Regions from separate parts of the Paenibacillus sp. UASWS1643 genome, predicted to be linked through region 2. Evidence: riboswitches for the same ligand, from Rfam matches in the RefSeq annotation. Region 2 holds a riboswitch; each other region holds the start of a gene.
The links. Region 2 has a riboswitch for thiamine pyrophosphate ahead of FE296_RS13920 (ABC transporter substrate-binding protein). Riboswitches for the same ligand answer to the same signal wherever they lie in the genome.
Positions count from the first base shown of each region.

Region 1 (4,216 bases), on a different contig from region 2:
ATCCGTTGTCCATTAACGATGATATTCACTGCACCACTCCCTTTCTGTTCAATCGCTCCGGACTCAGCGCCTCAATTCCGAGTTCTTCTGAGCTTTTGCCAGCGAGCAACTCCGCGATAAGCCTGCCTGTTATCGCACTAAGCAAGATACCGTTGCGGTAATGCCCAAAGGCGGCGAACAGCCCGGGTATATTCTTGCAAGCACCTATATAAGGCAATCCATCTGGAGTTGCTGGTCTTACGCCTGCCCACGCTCGTATAAATTGTGCTTCTTTCATCCCGGGCACCCAGTGGGTAGCCGCTGTTAGCAGCTTTTGAACACCCTGTACAGAAACGTTCAAATCCGTTCTGCCTGGCAGACTGGTTGCCCCAAGCCAAACTTCACCATTGGCTTTGGGAACAATATAGATATCCTCTGCATACACCGTTCTGTCAGGTCTGTACCCTGCATGTTCATCTGAGAACTGAACGGCGGCTATTTCACCTTTCACCGACCACACAGGCAAGCTCAGATTTACATGTCTCATCAACTCTTCACTCTGTAATCCAGCCGCTATAATGACATGTTTGCATTTCATCTCACCGATCGATGTGGAGATCCCCTGCACGCCGTGTTCGTTTGCTTGCACACGTATATCCTGTATGCCCTCCATAACCCGTGCTCCCAATGCTTGAGCGGATTCGGCGTATGCCTTCGTTAGATGGACTGGAAGTATTTCACTCTCGTAAGGTCTGTAATAGGCTCCATACGTATCTCTGTTGAGCCATGATGCCTCATGTTGTACAACGGAACGATCCCACCACACCTCATCAGCAGAAGTAGACAACGCAAACTTCCGATTGTCCTTATAACTACTTAATTCACTGTATGAACGAAAAGGAGTTAGGAATCCCTGGCATTGCAGACCAGTCTCTACCTCACTGAGTGTAGCCATTAGCAATTGTTGCTCGATAAGTAATTGTCTACTCTGCCTGGCAAGCTTAGCCATCAAAGGATGAGCAAAATCCTCACTATCTGCCGCTAGCATTCCAGCCGCCGCGCATGAAGTGCCTCCTGCAATCGCCGAACGCTCCAGCAACAGCACATCCTGTCCACGGGAAGCAAGCTCATATGCGATTGCACAACCAACAACGCCTCCACCTACAATAATCGTTTCTGCATGAAACTTATCCGATTTATCAGTAATGATCTTCTTCATCCTCTCATCTCCTTGATTCAGCGCCTCAGACTTTCTTTAGCAACGATAGCCTGCCTTAATAATGCAGCCGACCGATCCGGGGAATCGCTCGCCCATACATTCGAGATCACAGCGGCTCCCTGTGCGCCTGCAGAGCGAATCGCCTGAATGTTTCCCGGCTCAATGCCCCCGATCGCAATGACAGGAATGGAGACACCCCTGCACACTTCAGCCAGAGCATATAATCCTCTTGGTTCAAGACCAGGCTTACTGTTGGTTGTGTAGACATGCCCGAAGAAAAGGTAATCGGCTCCCCGTTCTTCAGCGATTTTTGCCTCAACGATTGAATGAACAGATACACCCAGACGAAGGCGCTGCACATTGCCTATAACAGCAGGATTATAATTTCGTATCGCATCTTGCCCCCAATGTACACCGCCATAGATGTCATTCTGTGAAGGCAGCTCTGAACCATTGATAACGATGCGACAAGATGGAACGCCAACGCTACGCAGACTTTCAGCCCAACCAATCTTGTCTTGCCATGTGAGTTGTTTTTCTCGTATGTGAATATAGTCCACCCAAGACCAAACGTCCTTTGCAGCTTTTACAAAAGATGCTTGATCCCCTGCACCCCTAGATACAACATGCAATTCAAATGATTCTTGAACATGTTCATGAGAAATTACCGTACTGTTCATCTCCTTCCAGGCGGAATACTATGAAAACACAAAAAAGCCACTCCCGTAGGGGGTGGCTGCGTGTTAATTATAGGACCAGATGACTGACTGAAGCATACAGTTCATTTCGTGCAATAAAGCTATAGACCTTATAGCCTTAACGTTATACACGCAACTGCATGTTTCAATTCGTTAAGCAGACGGTTGAAATCCTTTCGAATTGCCGTTGCTCACGTCATTCACTGAAACGCGCTCGCCACTTCCCTACGCTGGTATGATCCAGATCAGGTGCAAAGGGTCCGGAATCGCATTCTTCCATCTCAGCCGCATCGTGCGGCCCCCCTAGTGTTCATATGAAGTTGTAGCCTATGTTACCATAGACGGATTTTTTTGTCACCGTCATTTCTGTTAAACATTGTCTTGAATCTCTAGTTTTTCTCAGACCATTCTTCGACATTCCATGTTTTGGTAACCCAACCCTCGTAGAAATCAGGTTCATGAGATACAAGTAACACCGTTCCCTTGAATTCTTGCAAAGCACGCTGCAACTCCGCTTTGGCTGTGACATCGAGATGGTTTGTCGGCTCATCGAATAAAATCCAGTTGCTTTCACGCATCAAGAGTTTGCATAAACGAACCTTGGCTTGCTCTCCACCACTCAGCATGTTAAGCGGACGGGTAATGTGCTCATTTTTCAATCCACAGCGAGCGAGATGACCCCGGACCTCATTCTGGGTCAAATGTGAAAACTCATTCCAGACATCCTCGATGGGCGTGATATTCCCAGCACGAACTTCCTGCTCAAAATAGGCCGTTTCGAGATAATCTCCCAAAAAGGTCTTTCCACTGAGTGGAGATATTTTTCCCAGGATGGTTTTCAACAGCGTTGATTTACCGACACCATTACAACCTACGATGGCAATTTTCTCACCACGTTCAATCGTCATCGTCATTTTGGGCAGCAAAGGATACGTATATCCAATTTCGAAATCAATACCCTCAAAGACCGTTTTGCTACTCGCGCGGGCATCCTTGAATTTGAACGTTGGTTTAGCCGCCTCATCTGGACGATCAATACGTTCAATTCTGTCCAGCTGTTTCTCCCGGCTCTTCGCTCGACCTGAAGTTGAAGCACGTGCCTTGTTACGCTGAATGAAATCTTCCTGCTTCTTGATGTACTCTTGCTGCTTCTCGTACGCATCAATATGCTGGGCTTTATTCATATCAGCCATCTCAAGGAACTTGTTATAGTTCGCTGCATATCTCGTTAATTTGGCAAATTCCAAATGATAAATGACATTTACGACTTCATTCATGAATTCCGTGTCATGGGAGATTAAGAGAAACGCATGCGGGTAGTCCTTCAGGTACCGTGACAGCCATTCAATGTGCTCTACATCCAGATAGTTGGTCGGCTCATCCAGCAAAAGAGCTGTAGGTTTCTCAAGCAGAAGCTTGGCAAGAAGCACCTTGGTACGTTGTCCACCACTTAGAGCTGCGACATCTCGATCAAGACCAATTGCGGACAAACCAAGACCATTGGCCATTTCTTCCACTTTTACGTCAATCAGATAAAAGTCGCCCTGTTCCAGTTGTTCCTGAATATCGCCCATCTCTTCCAGCAACTGCTCCAGCTTATCTGGATCTGCATCTGCCATCTGGTCCGTTATATTCATCATTTCTTTTTCTAATTCAAGCAACGGAAGGAATGCATCCTTAAGCACGTCACGAATCGTTTTGCCTGGCGTAAGCTTCGTGTGCTGATCCAGATATCCATAACGGACCTTAGGTGTCCATTCCACTTTTCCACTATCTTTAAGCAATTTACCGGTAAGGATGTTCATTAATGTGGATTTACCCACACCATTGGCACCAACAAGTCCTACGCGCTCTCCGGCAAGTAAACGAAACGATACATTTTTAAATAACGTGCGATCTCCAAAATTGTGACTTACGTTCTCTACTGACAATAAACTCATAAGATGAGGTTGCTCCTATCTATTAGACATTACTTTTGTTATTGTTCCGAAACCCTATTCTAGCACAGGTCCCGTCTTTTCTGAAAGTAATGTAAACAGTTCAAGAACCTCTTACATAATTTTGTCATACAGGCTACCCTAACGATTAGAGCATTTATATTCGAAATAGCCTTGTGCAGCTGCTTGTCTTGCGTCTGTAAACACCTCTTCAGCACGGTAACCATTACCACATGTGGAGGGATAATAGTACCTGATACCCGTTAAAGGATCTCCCCCACCTACTATGGCCGTTTTCTTCACAAGTCTGCCTCCACCGATCGCATAATTGTTGATCTTTTGGTCACCCACACCTATACCTTGGATAAAGGCCATAATCCCTG
Region 1 is NZ_VXKZ01000115.1:80,630-84,845, reverse strand. Features, by position in the region: gene thiS (sulfur carrier protein ThiS) at 1-29, opposite strand, end outside; gene thiO (glycine oxidase ThiO) at 26-1,198, opposite strand; gene FE296_RS25015 (thiamine phosphate synthase) at 1,216-1,878, opposite strand; TPP riboswitch at 2,102-2,211, opposite strand; gene FE296_RS25010 (ABC-F family ATP-binding cassette domain-containing protein) at 2,286-3,836, opposite strand; gene FE296_RS25005 (hypothetical protein) at 3,975-4,216, opposite strand, start outside.
Region 1: another riboswitch for thiamine pyrophosphate. It lies ahead of FE296_RS25015 (thiamine phosphate synthase); the one in region 2 lies ahead of FE296_RS13920 (ABC transporter substrate-binding protein).

Region 2 (4,216 bases):
GGGTACAGGGCCGACTTGAGAAAAGGAACCAAATGCAGCACCATTGCAATCAGTAATCCGACCGCTGTTCCAGCGGCGAATCCGATAAGCGTTAACTGAATGGTTGCGGAAGCGTGCATGCCAAGCCGTTCGGCCTGAGTTGCCGCTTCGCGGGCGATATCGGACGGTGCAGGCAGCATCCATTTCTCAATATGGAAGAGGGAGACAGCTCCCTGCCATATCGCTATAAAGAGAATAACCGCCACAATGGGCGGCCATACACTTTTGAAATAGGTATGCATTAGCGATACTTCTCCGTCAGGGTATCCATGCTTAAGCCAGTAGGGCTATGGGCGATTTTGATCTGGGAGATGATGCTTGGACTGCCAGCCTCCACGAGTACCTCGTGCATTTTACGGACAACCTCCAGCAGTTCCTCCAGTTCCCCCTCCATTGTGGTGTCGAGCGCGTTCACCTGATATTTTAGGCCGGATTGCTGAATAACTTCAATGGCGCGATCTACGTAAGGATAAGAGTTCTCGCCATTTGGCGTTTTCGGAATAACCTGAATGCTAAGTAGTGTGCTTGCCATGAGAGATCACGGCTCCTTTCGTGATATATAAAATGAACCAATGACTGTTACACTTGCCACTTCGATGACAGAATAACCTTCCAATCGCTGTTATCCCCAGATTTTTTTGATTCCCTTTCTCTAAGGGAAAATCCGGTGATAAAGGCGACCGCTTCGCTTTTTCACGTTATTTCTGTCCTCTCCGTCCTCGTGTAAATATTAAGTTCGTTTTATATGAGAAATTTTATTGGGGTAAAAACTCGTTTGTGTATGCCTTGCTCACGTCGACCTGTTCATCCAGCAGTTTTTTGCTGAACATCCAGTCGGTGTAATTCTGCCACACTTCCTGTTTTTGTTCTCCCCAGCGTGGGGCATCATCCGTGTACTTTGGACTAAGCCATTTCTGGCTTGCCGACACTAATTCCTTATCCAGATCCGGTACGGCCTTGATCAGAATATTCGCTGCGTCTTCGGGATGATCAATTGCGTATTGATATCCTTCTGAAGTGGCTTTCAGGAATGCTTTCACCAACTCAGGGTCGTTCTGAATCGTCTGCTCGTTTGTTACGAGGACAGGCGTGTAGTAATCCAATGCATCTGAATAATCCTTCACATACAACATGTCGATGGGTTCCCCGCGCAGTTCGGCTTCAATACCCGTCCAGGCGTAGAAAATCCATGCAAAATCAATGTCCCGTTTTACTGCGGTGAAAAAGTCGGCGTCACCCATATTAATGTTTTTTACTTTCGATACATCGGCTCCGTCGCCTTCCATGATGGATTGCATCACGGCTTCTTCGACTGGGGAACCCCAACCGCCATAGGTTTTACCTTCAAAATCTTTCGGTGACTTGATATTCCGATCCGTCGGAGCAGCGAACCCGGATGTATTATGCTGAATAACTGCTGCAATGGAGACCAATGGAACACCCTGTGTGCGGGCTTGAGTTACACTCTCCTGATAACTTACGCCAAAAGGCACTTCATTCGAGGCAACCATTGTATCTGCGCCACCGGCACCTGGTTGTACAATCTCTACATTCAAGCCCTCAGCCTTGTAAAATCCTTGATCCACAGCCGCATACAGGCCGGTATGATTCGTATTTGGTGTCCAGTCGAGCACCACTTTAATATCTTTCAGGGCGGCAGTGTCACCTTTGTTGCTGCTTTCCGTATTTGTGTTGCCGTTCTGACCAGCTGGGGCAGCTTCTTTGCCACCACATGCGGCTACAGTCACCATAAGCACGCATAAGAGCAACAATCCCATCGTTTTACGCCATTTCATCTGTGGTTCTCTCCTTCGGTATGTCCGGCCGATTGGCACGGGGTACTCCTTGGCTTCATATCCAATCATCTTGCATAAATCGACAGATTTATACCAGTTGAGATCTGGATAACGTCACTTTTTTTAGCTCTCTGGCTATATAAAAGAACATTAAAAAAGCGTCCCGTAATCCGGGACGCGTGCAGGCGTTAGAGAGGTGGCGTTCAGCATAGGGCTGTGCCATTTCGATATACTCCGATTCCTACGCTGGCATGATCCAGATCAGGTCTAAGGGTTAGTATCTTGGTGGGATACACTCTCAGCCGGCCAATTCCGACTCCCCTGGGAAACTATGAAGTTACGGGCATTACTAGGTGTAATTATAGGTCAGAGGCCCATTCGTGTCCAGTCAGGAACTGGATGGGGACACGTATGAACTTATCAAACAGGCCGTTATACATATGTATATCAGCCTGTTTAGATGTGTTATTTTCAATAATTATCGTGGTGAATCCTATAAGGAAATCTGGCTGAGTGCAAAAGCATCGGATAGTGGGTCATAGCCTAAGTGCTGAAGATCCGGAAGGCTCCCAACAAATACTTAGATCAAATCGGATGTTTGATATCTCGTCGCATAAGGGCTGTTTTTCCTATTTCAGTGATCAGCTTTTGCCGTTTGACCTTGACCGGGGTCGCTTGATTTATTTAAAAAACATAATTTAGATACAAAAGGAGATAGTACTGCTATACAAATAATTACTTTTTACATAAAAATGGGGGCGTACTGAATGATCCTTAAAATCATATTCGCAATTATTCTGTCCTATTGTATCTACGTTTTTTTCACAGCTTACCTTTTATTTTTGGTTCCGTCTCCAGCTACTATTGAAAATACGGATATGCAAAAATCGATAACAGAAGGAAGTACAACAGATCGCGTATTGCTCTTGGAGGACGGCTTTCAATCCGGTCAGGTGAGAATCCAGACCATTCGAGAGGCGAAAACAAGCATCGACGTGGCTTATTACTCCATTCAAAAAGGAAAAACATCTAAACTCTTTTTTGCTGCTTTATTCGATGCAGCTGATCGGGGTGTTCATGTTCGAATCATTTTAGACGGGATTTTTCACAGCATGCGTGGAGAATTGCGTGATATTCCAGATGCCATTGCAGCTCACCCCAATGTGGAATTAAGATATTATGAACCACTCCACATATTTATGCCATGGACATGGCATAACCGTCTGCATGACAAGATCCTTCTTGTCGACAACACATATGGCATCATTGGCGGCCAAAATATTGGTGATAAATACATGGCATTGCAACCCCCAAAAGACTATGTATTCGATCGGGATGTCCTTGTTTACAATCCAAATCATAATACGAACAGCACGGTTGTTGAAATGAAAAAATATATAGATCGGTTATGGAGCCATCCATTCACCAAACCAGAAAAACATACAAAACGTCAGCATCATGCAAAAGGGTTAAAAGAACTGGCTCAGCTGGCTCAGTTATATAAAAAAGCTCAGGCTCAGAGCGATCCTTTTGTTAAAGTGTTGCCGAAGGAATGGGCTCAAGAAACTCTTCATTCCGACCACGTCACTTTCATTCACAATCCAATCCAAAGGCTGTATAAAGAACCGATCATGTGGAGAGCATTTGTTCATTTCGCCAATCAAGCAAAGTCGAAAGTGTACCTTCAGACGCCATATGCCATTCCTACCAAGAAAATGATGAAAGCCGTACATCTGTCGATGAATCCAGAAACAGAATGGGTCATGCTAACCAATTCAATCCAGCAGACCCCTAACCCTTTGGCTTTCGCGGGATACTTAAGTTCTAAGAAGCGGTTACTTGATACCAATCTGGCCATTTATGAATACCAAGGCCCTTATTCCATACACGGCAAATCATTTGTTATGGATGATTACCTCAGCATGGTTGGTTCGTATAACCTTGATCCCAGATCTGCCTTTCTAAATACAGAATCTGCTGTGGTCATTTCTGGTTCTGCATTCGCCGACCAACTAACAGAGGCTATGGATATCAAACGTGCACACAGTACGCGTGTGAATAAAGGTGACTATCCAGCAGAATCTACGAATCAGAAAGGCTCTGTTTTCAAACGAATGGCAATCACAGCTTTATCCAAACTGTCTTTTCTCTGGAAATTTATGTTGTAGTAAAAGAACCCACAATCTTGGCATGGTTCTGATCATGTCCATGTATGGAATGATCTCGGCATATCTCGCTGATCAATTAAGTGGGTCATCCGTACTCCGTACGTATCTCCATACAATCGCTCGTAACTTCAGCCTGGCGCTTCCATATCAGTTGATCGTTCTGGGACCACTCGTGCGATATGTATTTGGTAAATTCATCAAGGATAACGGGCC
Region 2 is NZ_VXKZ01000107.1:113,854-118,069, forward strand. Features, by position in the region: gene FE296_RS13910 (ABC transporter permease) at 1-281, opposite strand, end outside; gene FE296_RS13915 (thiamine-binding protein) at 281-571, opposite strand; gene FE296_RS13920 (ABC transporter substrate-binding protein) at 795-1,835, opposite strand; TPP riboswitch at 2,056-2,168, opposite strand; gene FE296_RS13925 (phospholipase D-like domain-containing protein) at 2,714-4,003, shown strand; gene FE296_RS13930 (DUF2798 domain-containing protein) at 4,026-4,216, shown strand, end outside.

Region 3 (4,216 bases), on a different contig from region 2:
TGTATCGCTGGCAGTTGGAAGGCGCATATGGACAACTGCTCACAAAACACTTTAACAGCTTGACCGCAACCTATGAGATGAAACCGAAGTACATGTCTCCTTCCGAAGGTGTTTATGAGTTCGAGGCAGCCGATCAATATGTTCAATTCGCCGAGGAACATGGTATGGGCGTACGCGCACATGCGTTGTTGTGGCATATTGATGCTGCAGAGTGGATGTTCAAGGATCCTCGGGGTAACCCTGCGAGTCGAGAATTACTACTTGCCCGGATTCAGGATTATGTTGAGACCGTCATGACCCGATACAAAGGTAAGATCTATGCCTGGGATGTGGTAAACGAGGCGATTGCGGATAGCAATGGTGATGCCAACGGTTTACGTAAAAGTCCCTTTTATGAACTAATCGGTCCGGATTACATTGAGAAAACCTATGAATTCGCCCGTGCAGCCGATCCGGATGTCAAATTATACTACAACGAATACTTCACGGAAATCCCTGAGAAAAGAGAGCATATGTATCGGTTGGTCAAACGACTGAAAGAGAAAGGGCTCATCGATGGTGTGGGTTTGCAATCTCACTATAACCTGGAATCCCCGCCCATCAAGGAAATTGAAAAAACGATCAACATGTTCGCCGAACTTGGATTGGATATTCCGATCACGGAACTGGATGTTGATAGCGGAATTCCATTTGGTGAAGAGATGTCCGATGAAGTTGCGGTAAGGCAGGCGCATCGATATAAGGAAATGTTGGATTTGTACAAAAAACACAAAGATCACATTTCTTCAGTTACCTTATGGGGACTCCAAGATGAGAAGTCTTACAACAACCAGGCTATGCTGTTTGATTCAGCCCTGAAGGCCAAAAAAGCATACTGGGGACTCGTGGATGAATCCAGCTTGCCTGTGTTGACATAGAGAGCCGTCTCACTTTCGGGTAAACCGGATATCAGGTTGAATTGTCCATTCCATGGGGTGGTATCCAAGCCGGTTCAGAATATGAAGCCGGATTGGATATCCGTGTGACTGATGGCGGTACAAATGGGACACAACCTTATAATCCACTGTACTGGAATGATCGAACACAATCTCAGGAGCAAGATACAAGCAAATACGACGTGATTCAACTCGTCCCTATGCCAAATCTGCACAAGCTGTGCAAGGGATTGTTCAGATTGATGGGAAGAAAGACGCCCTATGGAATAAGGCTGTACCATTTGAAGTAAAACGGTTGAATGAGAGCGAAGGTGCAGAGGGGGGGCCTCACCCGGACGCCTTGTAAGTGCTGTGAAGAAAACAAATAAAGGATATCTCGTAGTAGCCAGAATTCAATTGCATTCACTGACGCCCAAAACAGGAAATGTTCTCGGTTTCGAGCTCCAAATTGACGACAACCAGGGCGGAGGTAAGCAGAACGTAGCCAAATGGAATGATAAGACCAATGAAAGCTGGAGAAATACTTCCCAGTACGGAATACTCACTTTTGTCGGAAAGAACAAACACGGGCATTAAACCATTGGCAGTAGTTGCAAGAATAGAAACCATCATAACAGTGGCTAAAACTCAACCATTGTTGTGATGGTTTTCATCATTTAAATACGTCACTCAAACTGATTATGGGGGATACAATCTGCCTTGACTATATTTAACAGCCCTTGATATACTAAATGGATGTTATTTTCTCTTTTATGCGGATAAGAAAGCAATCAACTACATACAACCGTTTGCGAGGGAGCCTTAACCGGCTGAGAGGGTGTTAAACCGACCTTACCTGATTTGGATAATGCCAACGTAGGGATGCAACGATGAAACGCTGTACTTGGGTAGCTCATGCGAACCCCCTTGTTTTAGTGTATTTGTCTGCGAAACATCCTATGGATGTTTCGTTTTTTTGTTTTAAAATACATACGTACATTATGAATTGGAGGGACATATGTTGACTATTTCAGAGAGACTATATCAGGCAGCACAGCCTGTGTGGAAGGAATGTCTTGAGCATCCCTTTGTTAAAGGAATCGGAGATGGTTCCTTACCGGTCGAACAATTTCGTTATTATTTGCTGCAAGACTACTTGTACCTGTATGATTATGCCCGTGTATTTGCACTAGGTATCGTCAAGTCGCACGACCCCAAATTGATGCAGTTTTTTAGTAAAAACGTAGATAACATCTTGAATGGCGAAATGAAAATTCATCGTTCTTATATGGAGCGATTAGGAATTACAGAGGATCATGTTTTTCAGGTAAAACCTGCACTGAAAAATGCAGCTTACACTAACTATATGCTTTCTGTTTCCCATGCGGGTGGCATAGCAGAAGTACTTGTATCCATTCTGGCCTGCTCATGGAGCTATGCAGAGATTGGTCAAGTTCTTTCCCAAAAGCCAGGTGCAGCTGATCATCCTTTTTATGGTGAGTGGATCACAGGATATGCTTCCTCTGAATACAACAGCAGCAATCAATCCCTTGTGACGTTAACGGATAAGTTATTAGAAGATTGTAGCGAGGAAACGTACCAACGGATGGAGGATATTTTCGTGATGTGCAGTCGCTTTGAGCTTGATTTTTGGGAGATGTCATGGAGGATGGAAAATAAGTAGAATACGTAAAGGAACGGTTGTATAAGCGTGTTTCGTGACGATGCCGAAAAAAGGGCGGATTGTATCCGCCTTTTATTATTATTGAAATTCTTGATACAGGAACATTTTGTTCTCTTGGCTAAAATCAAAAAGGGTGTCAGGACGGTATGTTCATAGCAGTCTGAATGTTTTTCAGATCGAGCTGAATTTGCTCTGCAATATGGTAAGGGTGGTATAGGCCATGCTGCACCATGTAATTTGATATCTTTTCATAAGAGTCTATGGCTTCATCGAGCTGTTTCATCAAAATTTGCTTGATTTCGGGGGTGGCACATTCGGTCACAGCCATGGCGTAGTTTCTGACGCTGCTCTTGGCGTTCATCAAAAAATCCATTGCGATCACGTCATCGGTCAGCGTATTAAGACCAGTCATGTGTTCTAATATTGGGTTCATTTTTTATCTCCTATACAGTCGCTTTAGACAGCACTCCACCGAGCTCCTGAAGCTGCTGTTGTGATAATGTTGCATCTTGTTGCAAAATTTGCTTGAGCTCCGGGTCGGTTACCAGAGCTTGCATGGTCTTGGATTTAGTCATGCAAACCGTCTTGAACGCAGCTATTTCATGTACCTCGAGCATCTCATGCAAAGCGTAAGTGGAATCCATTCAGATTGTCCTCCCATGTATCTATTCATATTTAAGGCTTTAAGATGACTTTAATGCAATCGTCCGTTTTTGTATCGAACACTTCATAGCCCCGCTTGGCCTCGCTGAGCGGAATGACGTGTGTAACAATGTCCCCAGGGTCCACTTTGCCAGACGTAACCAACTCGTACATATATGGCATGTAGTGAATTACCGGGGCTTGTCCGGAACGAATATTCACGTTTCGCTGCATGATGTCTCCGAGCGGGAATCCGTTATAACGTCCGCCGTATACCCCAGTGACTTGAATGGTGCCGCCTTTGCGGACCGCCTGAGATGCAATGATAAATGCGCTCATGGTGCCGCCTTGCAGTTTCATACCGCTGGCCAGAAATTCAAGATCGCTCATCTTGCCGTCCATTCCTACCGCATCGATAACAACATCGGCGCCGCCTTTGGTCATTTCCTTGAGAGTGTTCCCAATATTCTTATCCTGTTCGAAGTTTACGATTTCCACATTGTTTGTTCGCTTTGCATGCTTTAAGCGGTAATCGACATAGTCGACGGCTATGACCCGCTTAGCTCCTTTCAGCCAGCAAAATTTCTGGGCCAGGAGTCCGACCGGACCGCATCCGAGCACGATGACCGTATCTCCATTCTTTACACCGGCGTTATCTACGCTCCAGAATGCTGTCGTCATGGCATCGGCAATCAAGCTTAGCTTTTCGTCAGGTTGTTCGCAGTTTTCGGGAATCTTGAAGTGGGTAAAATTGGCGAACGGGACCCGTAAATACTCGGCTTGCCCGCCAGGATATCCACCGGTCGTTCCGGAGTATCCGAAATATGCGCCCATATCCCCGTGTTGGTTTGACTCGTCACATTGGCTTTCCAGCTGATTTTTGCAAAAAAAGCATTCACCGCATGCGATGTTAAACGGAATGATCACACGGTCACCTTTCTTTACCTTTGTTACGCCGGGGCCTACCTCTTCTACG
Region 3 is NZ_VXKZ01000115.1:733,154-737,369, reverse strand. Features, by position in the region: gene FE296_RS27660 (endo-1,4-beta-xylanase) at 1-917, shown strand, start outside; partial or broken gene FE296_RS27655 (hypothetical protein) at 953-1,225, shown strand; partial or broken gene FE296_RS27650 (sugar-binding protein) at 1,278-1,511, shown strand; TPP riboswitch at 1,718-1,815, shown strand; gene tenA (thiaminase II) at 1,933-2,598, shown strand; gene FE296_RS27640 (spore coat protein) at 2,735-3,031, opposite strand; gene FE296_RS27635 (hypothetical protein) at 3,042-3,242, opposite strand; gene FE296_RS27630 (zinc-dependent alcohol dehydrogenase) at 3,274-4,216, opposite strand, start outside.
Region 3: another riboswitch for thiamine pyrophosphate. It lies ahead of tenA (thiaminase II); the one in region 2 lies ahead of FE296_RS13920 (ABC transporter substrate-binding protein).

Region 4 (4,216 bases), on a different contig from region 2:
CTCTGGTATGCTCATTTGTAACGTATGTACCCCTCACTTGAATACCCGATAACAAAGAAAGACCACTACATTTGTCTCCAAATGTGTGATCTGAATGGCTCCTAGCTTGCTTATATAAGATGTCAGGCTCCAAATCTCTGACGATAACCGCACTTTCGACACAACTCTTCCACAGCTTCCCGCCTGGAGAAGCCATATACCAGATTGTTCGCTCGCTCACCCTCAATAATCTCCGAGAATGACTTCTCGTGCACATTACCCAGGTTAATTACACCCTCGCCATCGAGACAGCATGGAACCACCGTTCCATCCACAAGCACAGCTGCCTGACCACGCAATGCATGGCAGAAGCCTTTGCCGTCATCTTCAGGTGCATCCAGACTTGGCCACTGGAACTCATGGTCCTGATTCAGGTATACATTCGGGGCAATTTTGACCCCGCTGCCTGGAACTACTTTTTCCTCAATGCGGAAGTCCAGATTGAACTCACGTTCCAATACTTCAAGGGTCTCCCGATTTCGATTCATCTGAGCATTTGTGAAGTTATCTTGCGTCAGATTCCACAGTCGGAATGAGATGATGACATTGTGCTTAACGGCCTCGTGTACAAAGGACAAAATGTTGCTCAGGTATCCGTCACGGTCGGTTGAACCTTCATGCCCATCGAAGCTGTGCAGGGAGAAATTCATCTGCCGCAGTGCCGGTTTGCCAAGCAATTTATGCTGAGTCTTGGGCAATAGTGTACCATTCGTTGTAATGTTCACCTTGAGTCCCTTCTCATGTGCGGAATCGAGCAACAGATCTATTTTGGGATGCAACAAGGGTTCACCTTTGACATGTAGATAAATATGATTGGTGTGTGGTTTAACTTGTTCCAGTATATTGTTGAAGACTTCAGGGTCAATGAATCCTTTGGCACGCTGCGTCTGTGGACAGAAGCTGCAAGCCAGATTGCAGATACTCGTGATCTCAATATATACTTTTTTGAACGTTTTCAACTTGGGTCCCCATTCTGCCTAGGAGGGAGAACAATCCCACCTGCATTTTGTGATCCGGCCTATACGGGCCATCCCTATTATATCGGGTTCATGAGCCGAGGTAAATCAGAGAACTGGTTTATCTGGTTGTGTCAAAATGATTTGGCTAGTGCCAAATTTACAGATTCAATCGCATGAATACGTGTTGTATCAAATAATGGAACTTCTGAATCCTCTACTTTTACTAATAATCCAATTTCGGTGCAACCTAATATGATCCCCTCAGCTCCATCATCAACTAGCCTTTGGATCACCTTTTTATAATAATCCCTTGATAAGGGCTCAATTTTCCCTAAACATAATTCCTCATATATTATTTTATTGATAACTTTTCTATCCTCTTCATTCGGTATCAAAACCTTAATACCATTAAATTCAATTCGTTTTTTATAAAAGTCTTGTTCCATCGTATATTTTGTGCCGAGTAAACCAACCATACTTATTTTGGACTTATGAATTTGATTTGCTGTTGAATCAGCAATATGTACAATGGGTAAACGCACTTTTTCTTCAATATGTTTAATCACTTTATGCATCGTATTTGTACAAATTACAATCATTTCTGCTCCTGCCTTTTCCAAAGACTGAGCAGCATTCCCTAATAATTCACCAGCACTTTCCCAATCACCTTCAGCTTGATAACGCTCGATTTCTTCAAAATCCACGCTATATAAAATGCATTTGGCTGAATGAAGTCCTCCCAATTTATTTTTCACTTCTTCATTAATAATTCGATAATATTCTAACGATGACTCCCAGCTCATTCCACCAATAAGACCAATCGTTTTCATATACACTCCCCCTTCCATTTAATACATTCCGAAAGCAGCATATAGAAATTTAATAGATATTGTACCGTATCTATCTGATTAAATAAACCTGCCCCAGTAAGAGGAATAGAGGGACCTGGAGCAATTCCGGCAACGGCTTATTGCTTCTACCCGAATGATCTGGCTGTACAATCCGAATAATCTGACCGGACCATTTTCACGACTGCTTGGTTTACTCAATCATATTCCCTCCCATGTCGTAATTGTCTTGGACGAAGCGTATTATGAATCCGCAGAAAGCCAAGATCAGTACTCACATTCTTTCCGAGCGCCCCCTTTACATTCCACTTGCATGTGATATATGCTGAACACACAACTGCATATCTTGAACATTGCACTAGGGGAGCCTTACGGCTGAGACGAATCGAATGATTCGGACCCTTTGAACCTGATCTGGATCATACCAGCGGAGGGAAGTGGAGCGGCCTTTCAGTAAGCGGATTTTTTCATGTTGATAATGAAATTTAATGTGAATTGAACTTACAGACCCACTCATTTCTCCGGAAATGGGTGGGTCTTTTTCGCGTTCTGCGGGCAGATCAGAAGGTGTAATTAAAGATCCCGCAGTTTGAAGTTGAATTTGGAATAACAAGGGGGGACAAAACGAGATGGATAATAACATAACCATTCACAACATGAGCTACGCTTTCCCGGGAAAAAGGGATTCCCCCGTGCTCTCCAATGTGTCGATGCGTGTAGCCAACGGCGAATTCGTCTCGCTTATCGGCTCCAGCGGCTCCGGTAAAAGCACCCTTTTCAAGCTGCTGGCAGGCCTGCTTGAGCCAACCCATGGAACCATTGAAATTCCTTGGGTCCCTGAAGGAAAGCGACTGGGGCAGGTGGCCTACATGCCACAAAAGGACCTCCTGTTATCCTGGCGAACCGTCATGGAGAATTGCATGCTCCCCGCTGAACTTGCTCCAGAACGGCAGGATAAGGGAAGAATTCGCGCGGACATTCTGGCTGGGCTCGACAGATTTGGCCTATCCGGCTACGCGAATGCTTACCCAGACGAGCTGTCGGGTGGCATGCGCCAGCGTGTCGCGCTGCTTCGTACTTTGCTGACAGGTGGCCAACTCATGCTGCTGGATGAACCATTCGGCGCACTCGATGCCTTAACCAAACGGGAGATGCATCGCTGGTTGTTGGAACTGTGGGAAGGCCTGGGCAAGACCGTGTTGTTCATTACGCATGACATTGAAGAGGCGCTGCTGCTCAGTGATCGGATTATCCTGTTAACCCCGGGGCGCCAGGGCCAACAGCTACAGGATTTGACGGTACCTTTGCCACGTCCAAGACATTCGGACATGATCTACGAACCGGCGCTCGTTCAGATGAGACGACGACTGGAGGAACAATTGCATGCGAGAAGGTAACTTGGGAGACTGCATGAAGGATAGCGTAAGGCGTTGGCTTGCCCGTTATGGTCTGTTTCTTTGGCTCCTGCTCTTGCTGCTTGCCTTCTGGGAATGGATTGTGCGTATGGGATGGGTGCCCTCCTTCATCATTCCAGCCCCAACGGCGATTGCCAGCTCCCTGTATGAGCATCGCTACCTCCTGCTGGCTACACATCTGCCTGCTACCTTGATGGAGGTTGTCGTTGGTTTTGGCTTGTCCATAGTGACTGGAATTACGCTAGCGACAGGCATGCATATGAACCGATCGATTGAAAAGGCCTTGTATCCCTTCATCGTAATCAGTCAGACGATCCCGCTGATTGCCCTGTCCCCCGTCTTCATCCTATGGTTTGGCTACACGCTGTGGAGCAAAGTCGCCGTGGTGTTCCTGATCGCCTTCTTCCCCATTGTGGTCAGTACCTACGATGGACTTCGCCAAGGCGATCCAGAGCAGCGTGAACTGCTGCTCACCATGGGTGCCAGCAAGTGGGATATTTTTTGCAAACTCCAGATTCCACTTGCACTTCCCTCTTTTTTCTCGGGGCTAAAGATGTCTGTGGTGTACTGCGTGGTTGGGGCAACGATTGGCGAATGGCTCGGTGGCAGCAAAGGTCTCGGATACTTCAGCCGCCGCATGTCCAGCAACATGAACACGGATGCGATGTTTGCAGCTATTGTGCTGTTATCCCTGCTCGGGATCGTTTTGTTTGTACTGATTGCCTGGCTGGAGAAACGGTTTAGCATCCAGCGTCATCGTCAATGGAGGCAAAAGAAAAGTTGAATGATCTTCGAGAGAAACTTGATTTAAGTATAGGAATTACGGTTTCCAAAACATACTTATGTACAATTTCAGCAGCAAACTTCAATCAGTACATTGTCACATTGTCGTTAACATGCTGTTGCCCATTTTCTACAAATCAAAACGATGAAATGAGGAACTTCATTTATGAAT
Region 4 is NZ_VXKZ01000113.1:388,911-393,126, forward strand. Features, by position in the region: gene FE296_RS21955 (radical SAM/SPASM domain-containing protein) at 123-998, opposite strand; gene FE296_RS21960 (aspartate/glutamate racemase family protein) at 1,130-1,828, opposite strand; gene FE296_RS32910 (hypothetical protein) at 1,907-2,047, opposite strand; TPP riboswitch at 2,197-2,299, shown strand; gene FE296_RS21965 (ABC transporter ATP-binding protein) at 2,476-3,243, shown strand; gene FE296_RS21970 (ABC transporter permease) at 3,230-4,045, shown strand; gene FE296_RS21975 (ABC transporter substrate-binding protein) at 4,211-4,216, shown strand, end outside.
Region 4: another riboswitch for thiamine pyrophosphate. It lies ahead of FE296_RS21965 (ABC transporter ATP-binding protein); the one in region 2 lies ahead of FE296_RS13920 (ABC transporter substrate-binding protein).